DNA from 3 places in the Paenibacillus sp. FSL R7-0273 genome. Region 2 is predicted to be linked to each of the others. Evidence: predicted binding sites of a transcription regulator. Region 2 holds the regulator's gene; each other region holds the start of a gene.

Region 1 (3,285 bases), 2.8 Mb from region 2:
CTGGGTAATCATCGAATCCACCACGCGCAGGAAGGCTTCATAGCTGTGGAAGAAGCCGTGGCGGCCGGTCAGAACATACCCTTCAAGCAAACCTTCTGCCTGATGCTCTGACAATTGGGAGTCGATAACACGGCCGTAGGAAGCCAGGAATTCATCATTTGGCTCAATAATCTGATCCAGCCATTGGCGTTTGGTCACTTCGAACACAGGCGCGAGACGGTTGGACATCGTTTCATCCGGTCCGAAGATCCGGAAGTTGCGGCCCTGCTCATTGCGCAGCACAACCTCCTTCAGATATTTACCGAGAACAGCCATATCCTGTGCTACCACTTGACCCGGAACAGCATTGTCCAGCGCATAGTCGGCAAAGTCAGGTAAGTTCAGGTCCTTGATCAGTTTACCTGCATTGGTAACAGGGTTCATGCCCATACGGCTGTCGCCGGCAGGCAAAATTTCCGCGATTTCGGCAAACAGGCGGCCGTTCTCATCGAACAGCTCCTCCGGTCTGTAGCTGTGCATCCAGTCCAGCAGCGCCGGGGCATGCTTCATATTCTTCTGATCCACCGGAATCGGTACCTGGTGGGCCCGGAACGAGCCGGTGTTCGGTACGCCATCCCACTGCGCCGGTCCGGTCCAGCCTTTAGGGGAACGGAAGACGAGCATCGGCCATAGCGGACGGGTAAGATCGTTGTTTTCACGCGCATTTTTCTGGATGGCTGCAATTCTTTCCACAATGGTATCCAGTACCTTGGCCATTTCAGGGTGCATCTGCTCCGGATCTTCACCTTCGACAAAGAACGGCTCCCAGCCCATGCCAGTGAAGTACGCGGTAATTTCTTCCCGTGACTGGCGGGACAGAATGGTCGGATTGCTGATCTTGAAGCCGTTAAGGTGCAGGATCGGCAGCACAGCTCCGTCCGTAACAGGGTTGATGAAGCGGTTGGCGAACCAGGAAGCGGCCAGCGGTCCGGTTTCAGCTTCGCCGTCTCCGATCACTACTGCCGAGATCAGGTCCGGATTGTCGAGGATAGCACCGGCGCCGTGAGACAGCGAATAGCCCAGTTCACCGCCCTCATGGATAGATCCCGGGGTTTCAGGTGCTGCATGGGAAGCAACGCCGCCAGGGAACGAGAATTGCTTGAACAGCTTTTTGAGACCGGGGATGTCCTGGGTGATTTCCGGATAAATTTCGGTATAGCTTCCGTCCAGGTAGGAGTTGGATACCATAACCTGGCCGCCGTGGCCCGGTCCTTCTATGTAGAACATATTCAGATCATATTTGGTAATAACACGGTTAAGATGCGCGTAAATGAAGTTCTGGCCCGGGATGGTGCCCCAGTGCCCGATTGGTTTGATTTTGACATCGGCATCCTTCAGCGGTTCTCTTAACAACGGATTGTCTTTTAAATACAGCTGCCCTACGGAAATATAATTTGTTGCCCGCCAGTAGGCGTCCAGCTTCTCCAGATACGTTTTTGATGAGTAATCAACACCCATGGTCGATAATCCCATTTTCTCCACTCCCTAAGTGATTGTATTTATAATTGCCAATCTTTTTTCTCTACAGGTACATCATACCTCCGAATAAAATAAATACAACCTTTTAGACAAGTGATACGGTCCAATTTTGTGAAATTTTGAACATAGTATGAAATGTGCAGGTAATTGCCTGGGAAAATGCTCGTCCACTATGCCTTTCGCCAGTTTTTTACATCCAAAACATCATAAAGGAAAAAGTGACGAAGATATTTTTTTCAATTATAGTAATAGATAAACTTGCAGCTATGAGGAGCCCGACTATGAGCAGACAGACAATAACGATAAATTCTTTAACAAGTGTTACAGACGGCGGACATATCATCTATTTGTTTGAGGATTACGATCGTTATATTGATAATGCTCTTTCTTATATCACAACGGCAATTGAGCTTGGCCATCACATTCTGCTTATTGAGCAGGCCGATGTTTATCAGGCTATCCTGGACAAGCTGGGCAGCAGCCTGGCCGGCAGGCTTCACTATCTTCATTATGCTGACAACATTGAATATTACGGTTCCCGGGGGGATTTCAATTTCCAGCACATCGTCTCTCATTTTGAGAAAATAACCGCAACAATTCAGCATAAAGACTATTCCCTCCGCACCTGGGCCAATGTGTTGACCTGGGGAGAGCACAATGAGCTCACCATCCGGGAAAATCTGATGGCCTATGAGCGGCAGACAGCCGATTTCGTGCGGGAATACGGGATGGTATCTGTATGCGCCTATAATGCACACGTGATTTCTGCTTCTCTGCAGACCGGGCTTATCAGAGAGCATGAGTATGTTATGACGGATACCGAGTTTTATAAATCGCCTCTTTATAAGCATCAGGCAGCAGAGGAAATCATTTTTCCGTCCCTGTCTATACAAAGACAGCTGCTGAATGAGCAGAAGCATCTGCTGATCGAAAAGGAAGCTATGCAAATGGCCAATCAGGCCAAAAATGAGTTCATCGCCATGATGAACCATGAGATTAGAACGCCGATGAACGGTGTGCTGGGCATGGCAGAGCTGCTGGCTGCAACCGGGCTGGAGGAAGAGCAGAAGGAGTATGTTGCCACCATCCAAAAAAGCGGAAAATCTCTGCTGCGGATCGTCAATGATATTCTCGATTACAGCAAGCTGGAGACCGGCTTCGGACAGCTGCTGGCCGAGGCGTTCAGTGTGCGGGAATCCATTGCCGAGACGCTAGAGCTGCTGACTGTGGCTATCCGTAACAAACAGCTGCAGCTTAATGTATCCATCGGCAATACTATTCCCGAGCTTGTTATCGGGGATGACGGACGGCTGCGCCAGGTGCTGCTGAATTTGCTGGGGAATGCGGTGAAATTTACGGAGGAGGGACATATTACTGTTGCCGTACAGCTTCTGTCAGCAACTACTGATAGAGTCCGGCTGCAATTTCATGTACAGGATACCGGCAGCGGCATCCCTGCGGAGCAGCAGGCCGGGCTGTTCCAGCCCTTTTACCGTGCCGATAACAGCATCACCCGGCAGACAGAAGGCACCGGACTGGGACTGGCGATCTGCCAGCGGATTGTGGCGCTGATGAACGGAGAGATCCGGATTGATTCCGCAGACTCTGGCAAAGGCGGCACGACGGTTATTTTTACAGCTGAATTTGATGCTTATAAGGCCTCCTTATAGTAAAAAAAAGAAGTCCGGGACATTTCCCGGACCTGCACCTAAGTAACGGATACAAAAGTATTAAATTTCAGATATTTGTAATGGAATCTCATATGGG
Region 2 (3,285 bases):
AGCGGACCCAGACCATCAGCTTGGTTCCGGCCTCATTGGTGCCTGTAAGCACCCAATAAGACGAGTTTTCGTCCCAGACAGACTTCTGGGCCTTGGTCACTTCAGTCAGCCCTGCACGGGCTCTGGCCACTTCCTTGGCCGCGCTGCGCTCAGCCCACTGGTCCTTCATAATATAGGCATAGAACTGCCCGAGTCCGAACAAAAGGAGCAGTACCGCACTGACCGCCAGCGGAAGCCATTTTTTCCTTTTCCTCAAAGCGCAGCTCCCTTTCCTCTATAAAACTCTGTACGCCAACGGATTACCCGTAGCAGCGTAATACATTACCGCTTGAGCAGGCTTTCAAAGGTTTCCTGCGCCTTCCGACGGATTTCCTCTTCGTCCAGCGTCAGGCACTGGCCGTGCTTCACAACCTGCTTACCGTTAACCCAGACATGCTCTACATCCTTTGCACTGGCCGAATATACAGCATGTGAGAGCAGGTCGGAATGCGGCAGCAGGTGCGGCTGGTCAATATCAATCGCAATAAAGTCCGCCTTCATCCCTGCAGCCAGACGGCCGACATTGTTCAGGTAGATCGAGGCCGCCCCGTATTCTGTCGCCATCAGCAGCGCTTCCGGTGCAGGAACAGCCGTCGGATCACCGCTGACCCCTTTATGGATCAGTGCCGCCAGCCGCATCTCCTCAAACATATCCAGATTGTTGTTGCTGGCTGCCCCGTCGGTGCCGAGCGAGACCTTGACTCCTGCCTTCAGCAGCTCAGGCACACGGGCAACTCCGCTCGCCAGCTTCAGGTTACTGCCCGGATTATGAGATACTCCGACATTGTATTTGGCCAGAATTTCAATTTCTTCATCATTCAGATGGACGCCGTGGGCAATCAGGGAAGGGCGGGTGAACATACCCAGCTTTTCCAGATGCGCAACCGGACGAAGACCGTAATCTGCTACATTCTGTTCCACTTCATGACGTGTCTCGGACATATGGGTATGCATCGGCAGATCCAGATCATGGGCTGCCTGTACAAACTTCATGAAGAAGTCCGGCGGACAGGTGTATGGAGCATGCGGCGAGAGCATGGCTGTAATTCTGCCGTCCGCTTTGCCGTGCCAGTTACGCGCAAACTCCACAGCTTCCGCGAGCTTCTGGTTCTGCACATCCTCAGGGCACAGGCCGATGGCGCCGCGCATAAGTACTCCGCGGATACCAGACTGCTCTGTAACCTCTGCCACCCGGTCCATGTGATCATACATGTCCAGGAAGGTTGTAGTTCCGCCCTTCAGCATTTCAAGCACAGACAAGGCGGTTCCCCAGTACACATCATCGCCAGTAAACTTCGCTTCCATCGGCCACATCTTTTCCTGCAGCCAGCTCTGAAGCACCATATCGTCACCATATCCGCGCAGCAGCGACATCGCCGCATGGCCATGGGTGTTGACCAGTCCCGGCATGAACAGCAGACGGCTGCCATCGACCGTCAGGACGCCTTCTCCGGCCGCAGGCTTATCTTCCCCTATGTAAGTGATCAGATCGTCCTCTATCATCATATAACCGCTCAGCACAGGCTGAATGGAGCCGGGTACCAGAAACCGCCCGCCCTCGATTATCGTTTTATTGCTGTTCATCTTTAACTTCTTCCTTTCCGTCATGCAAATAATAGGCAAGGCTCTGCAGATCCGTTGTAAAGTCAGCCGCATGAATGCGGATGGACGACGGTGTCTTCAGAATAACCGGCGCAAAATTAAGAATGGCCTCAATGCCCGATTCCACCAGAATATCAGCAACATTTTGCGCTTCGCTGTCCGGTACGGTTATGATGCCGATCCGGATTCCCTGCTCACGGATGGTCCGTCCAAGCTCCTCCATCGGCTGAACCGTCAGGGAGTTGATCTTCTGGCCCACCTTGGGTGCATAGGAGTCGAATACTGCAGTAATTTTCATTGTATCCTTAAGGTAAGCATTGTAATTCGAAAGGGCATGGCCCAGGTTACCGGCCCCGACCAGAGCTACGTTGATCTGCTGGTCCAGCTTGAGGATGTGACGGATTTTTTCGATCAGATAGGATACATCATAGCCGATGCCCTTCCGGCCAAAATCTCCAAAATAAGCGAGATCCTTACGGATCTGCGCCGGATTAAGATCCAGCTTCTGTCCCAGCTCCTGGGAAGAAACGGTTGCAATTTCGCGCTTCTGGAGATCATTCAGGAAACGCAGGTACACAGGGAGCCTGCGGACGACAGCCTCCGATATTTTGTCCGATTTCATGTCTTCTCCTCCTAAATTTTAGTATAACTCTGCTGTGTATGAAATCCGCAACCATCTCCCTCATCTATTCACAGGAGGCGGTTGCGGCACTAGACAAATATTAGATAATGACGTAAAAAGGTTATGAAATACCGCCTTCCAGCCATTCCTCGATTCTCGGAACCATCTGGTCGGTCAGCATATGCTCCATCTTGGGACCCGGCAGCGAATACAGGAAATACTTCCCGTAATAAGACTCTATTACCCTGGTATCATATACAATGACAATTCCCCGATCCTGGGCGGTGCGAACCAGCCTGCCAAAGCCCTGCTTGAAGCGGATAACCGCCTGCGGCACTGACAGCTTCATGAACGGATTCTTCTTCTGGGCCTGAAGCAGCTCCGACTTCGCTTCTGCAAGCGGATGGTTCGGCGGCTGGAACGGCAGCCTGACTATCGCCAGGCAGGTCAGCGCATCTCCGGGAATATCCACACCCTCCCAGAAGCTGCTCGTGCCAAGCAGAACAGCTGCAGGGCTGTCCTGGAAGCGGCGGATCAGCTTGCTGCGGCTGCCCCCCTCCACTCCTTGTCCCAGCACTGCGATGTCTTCAGTAGCCAGCGCTTCCTTGAGCGGGTCGTAGACCTGCCTCAGCATTTTGTAGGAGGTGAACAGCACCAGCATGCGCCCTTTGGTTGCCACTGCAGCCTCAGCAAGCGAGTGCACAAGCCGGTCAACAAACCTGGCATCGCCTACACTGCCCTTCACACTAGGAAAATCCCGAGGTATTACAAGCAGCGCCTGCTCGCGGTAATTAAACGGTGAAGGCAGCAGTGCGGTCATCAGCCTGTCCTGCTCTACAGCCTCTCCCAGGCCGAGATTATCTATCATGAACTGGAAGGATTTATCTACAGACAGGGTGGCCGAGGTCAGCGTTATACTCTTCTTCTTATCGAAGAACAGCTCTTTGAGCTGGGTGCTGACATCCACCGGAACAGCATACAGCTGCAGGGATTTACCGCGGTAGTTGCTACTGCCCTCCATC
Region 3 (3,285 bases), 280 kb from region 2:
TGGTAACAAGCAGCGGACAGTGGAAAATTAAGCGTATCGAGTGATTCGTTCAATAAAATTTTATATATTCAGTGCGTTTAATCACTAGGCCGTGCCCCTGCGGGCGTTATTGTGTAGAGGTAAGAAAGAACCTAGACCAATAACACGAGGGAGGGCCCACTATGACGGCCAATCAAATAAACCATACAACTGAACAGCTTAGCTTCAGCGGTGAAGATTTTGTAAGAGATATCGTACTGAAATTCCCGAAAGCAGCAGATTACTTCAAAGGACAGCGGATCGATTTCTGCTGCGGCGGTGCAAAGCCGCTTACTGAAGCAGCCGAAGAGAAGGGCCTGAATGCAGAGGGGCTGCTCAGTGACCTGCACAAGCTGGTGGAGGAGCATCCGGTGCTTGAAGAGGATACAAAATGGAATCAGGCTTCGCCGCGCGAACTGGTAGAGCACATTGTGAACAAGCATCACCGCTACCTGCGTGAAGAGCTTCCGCAGATCAGCCAGAATGTAACCAAGGTCTTCCGCGTGCACGGTGAGGATTCCCCGCACCTGGCCGAAGTACACCGCCTGTTCAACCTGCTGCGTGAAGATCTGCTGAAGCATACGGCACAGGAAGAGGAATTGGAATTTCCTAAAATGCTGGCTTACAGTGAAAGTCCGAGCGAAGAAAAACTGGCTGAGCTGCATGAGCTGCTGCATAATCTGGAGCAGGAGCATGAAGGAGCCGGCGAAATTCTGCGTGAGCTGCGTGCGGTTACCAATGACTTTACTCCGCCGCCGCATGCCTGCACAACCTACCGCCTGACCTATGCCCGTCTTGAGGAGCTGGAAGGCATGACCTTTGAGCATGTGCATCTGGAGAATAATAACCTGTTCCTGCGTTATCAATAAGCGGAGCAGTGTGTGATGGTAATGGCCCCTTTGGGGGCCTTTTTTCGGTGCAGTTAACTATTTCTAATCATTCTTCAGTCTCCAGCAGTAAATATTCCGCAAAATGACAGCAGTATGATTGAGAAGCCTGTCTTTTTACGTTATCCTTTAATAAGACTAATACATACAGACTACAAGCCTGATAAATTGCTGGAAGCTGTGTTCAGGCTATAAAGGCGGTGCCGGAGAAATGCAAGTGAAGTTGCTGTGGCGGGTGTGTCTGGGACTCTTGCTGATTGGAATTGCCGGGGGCTGTGATGCCCTGAACGGAAAGCCGGAGGTAAATAGCAATGCTGCTGCCAATGCTGTTCAGCCTATATTTGCTGTGAAAGTGGGGGACGCAGATTTTACCGGCAGCGCTGGCCGTCAGATCAGTGATGCCTATCAGCCGGAGACTACGATTAAAGGGCTGCTTGCTGCCAGCGGCCTGGTCACTTTTGCCGGAGACGGGAAGTCGCTTGAGACAGTGAATCAGATATCACTCAGTCCGGGTATGGCTTGGCAGATACAGCTAAACGGTAAAAAGGCAGCCGATCTAAACGCTGTGGTAAAGCGTGAGGATACTATCCTGATTACAGCCGAACCTCTGCAGGACGCTGAGTTTCAGCCCGTCATTCTGACCGTGAACGGCGGAAGCAGCCAGCCTGAGCTGACTCACTCCTATGTTATGCCTTATACCGAGGATTTGACGGTGAGGGGAATGCTGAAGAGCAGCGGGCTGGCCCATCTGGCCGAGAACAACAAGACACTGCTTGCTGTCAAAGAATACAAGCCGCTCTCGAATGAAGAGTGGAAGCTGAAGCTCAATGACAAGACGCTGCTGGACAGCGGGATCGATATGAAGCTGCGGATCCAGGACAAGCTGGAGATTTCCCTTGTTCTGCGGTAAGCGAACGTCATCTGTAGGCAGGCAGACTATGCCGGATTCTTCTATATGCCATTATTGGCTATAGAGAATCCGGCTATTTATTTTGCAAACTTCAGGTGTTGTTTCGAACTATATGTAAGCTTACATGACATGTAATATTGTGAAAACATTCACAATTATTGTGATTGTAATCACAAATGCCATTTAAATTTAAAATGTATAATTCAGGTACGAGATAAAATTCAAAGAATTTTAAAGAGCTTCGGGGAGGTTTTAACAGTGAGAGTGGAGAGAGAAAAATTAGTATTGATAGGCAATGGTATGGCGGGCGTAGGGACTATTGAACAGATTTTGAAGCTGGGCGGCGCTTATGATATTACGATCTTCGGCAGCGAGCCTCACCCCAACTATAACCGGATTATGCTGTCCTATGTGCTTGAAGGCAGCAAAAGCATTGAGGATATCATTCTGAACGACCGCCAGTGGTATGCAGACAATAATATTACGCTGCACACAGGAACGACGGTAGTCAAGATTGACGAGGAAGCCCGGCAGGTCATCGCAGAAAACGGACTGGCTGTTCCTTACGATAAAGTTATTATTGCAACAGGCTCCAATTCCTTCATCCTGCCTGTTCCGGGCAGCACCAAGGAAGGTGTAGTCGGCTTCCGTGACATTGCTGACTGTGATGCAATGCTGGCGGCTGCCAAGCAGTACCGTACAGCAGCAGTTATCGGCGGCGGTCTGCTCGGACTTGAAGCAGCCAAGGGCCTGGTTAACCTCGGTATGGATGTGACGGTAGTGCATCTGCTCGAGGATCTGATGGAGCGTCAGCTGGACCATACGGCTTCGTCGATGCTGCAGGCTGAGCTTAAGCGCCAAGGCGTGAAGTTCGCTATGGGCAAGCAGACCGCAGAGCTGACCGGAGATGAACGTGTTAACGGACTGAGATTCAGTGACGGCTCGGAGCTGCAGGCGGATTTCGTGGTTATGGCAGTTGGCATCAAGCCGAACACTCAGCTGGCTAAGGACAGCGGTATTACCGTGAACCGCGGGATCGTCGTTAACGACTATCTGCAGACTTCAATGGAGAATGTCTACTCTGTCGGCGAATGTACCGAACACCGCGGAACCTGCTACGGTCTGGTAGCCCCGCTGTTCGAGCAGGGCATGGTGCTTGCAAAACACCTGTGCGGAGCAGCCACACAGCCATATGAAGGTTCGGTTGTATCGACCAAGCTGAAAATTTCCGGCGTGGATGTCTTTTCGGCAGGCGAATTTACAGATACACCGGAGCATACCGTGATCTCCGCTAAAGACGAATGGAAAAGAACCTATAAGAAGATTTTGCTCAAAGATAATGTTATTGTCGGTGCTGTACTGTTCGGTGATGTTACCGAATCTGCAAATCTGCAGAAGCTTGTGAAACAAGGCACAGAGATGACGGATGAGATTTATAGCGAAGTAATGGGTACCGGCTGCTGCGGCGGA

What was found. The regulator Rex, encoded in region 2, represses fermentation and respiration genes when NADH is low (regulators of the CRP and FNR family bind a similar motif). The targets are predictions, from matches to a motif close to TTGTGAAATATTTCACAA.
Region 1: R70723_RS08485 (phosphoketolase family protein) is a predicted target of Rex. The motif match lies at 1,628-1,645, and genes of this name have one in related genera.
Region 3: nirB (nitrite reductase large subunit NirB) is a predicted target of Rex. The motif match lies at 1,953-1,970, and genes of this name have one in related genera.

What each region holds. Positions count from the first base shown of each region.
Region 1 is NZ_CP009283.1:1,971,969-1,975,253, reverse strand. Features, by position in the region: gene R70723_RS08485 (phosphoketolase family protein) at 1-1,512, opposite strand, end outside; gene R70723_RS31965 (MEDS domain-containing protein) at 1,800-3,188, shown strand; gene R70723_RS08475 (GntR family transcriptional regulator) at 3,227-3,285, opposite strand, start outside.
Region 2 is NZ_CP009283.1:4,734,217-4,737,501, forward strand. Features, by position in the region: gene R70723_RS20345 (cell wall elongation regulator TseB-like domain-containing protein) at 1-256, opposite strand, end outside; gene R70723_RS20350 (amidohydrolase) at 322-1,623, opposite strand; gene R70723_RS20355 (redox-sensing transcriptional repressor Rex) at 1,610-2,263, opposite strand; gene dinG (ATP-dependent DNA helicase DinG) at 2,385-3,285, opposite strand, start outside.
Region 3 is NZ_CP009283.1:5,017,907-5,021,191, reverse strand. Features, by position in the region: gene R70723_RS21725 (hypothetical protein) at 1-44, shown strand, start outside; gene ric (iron-sulfur cluster repair di-iron protein) at 177-887, shown strand; gene R70723_RS21715 (hypothetical protein) at 1,117-1,815, shown strand; gene nirB (nitrite reductase large subunit NirB) at 2,074-3,285, shown strand, end outside.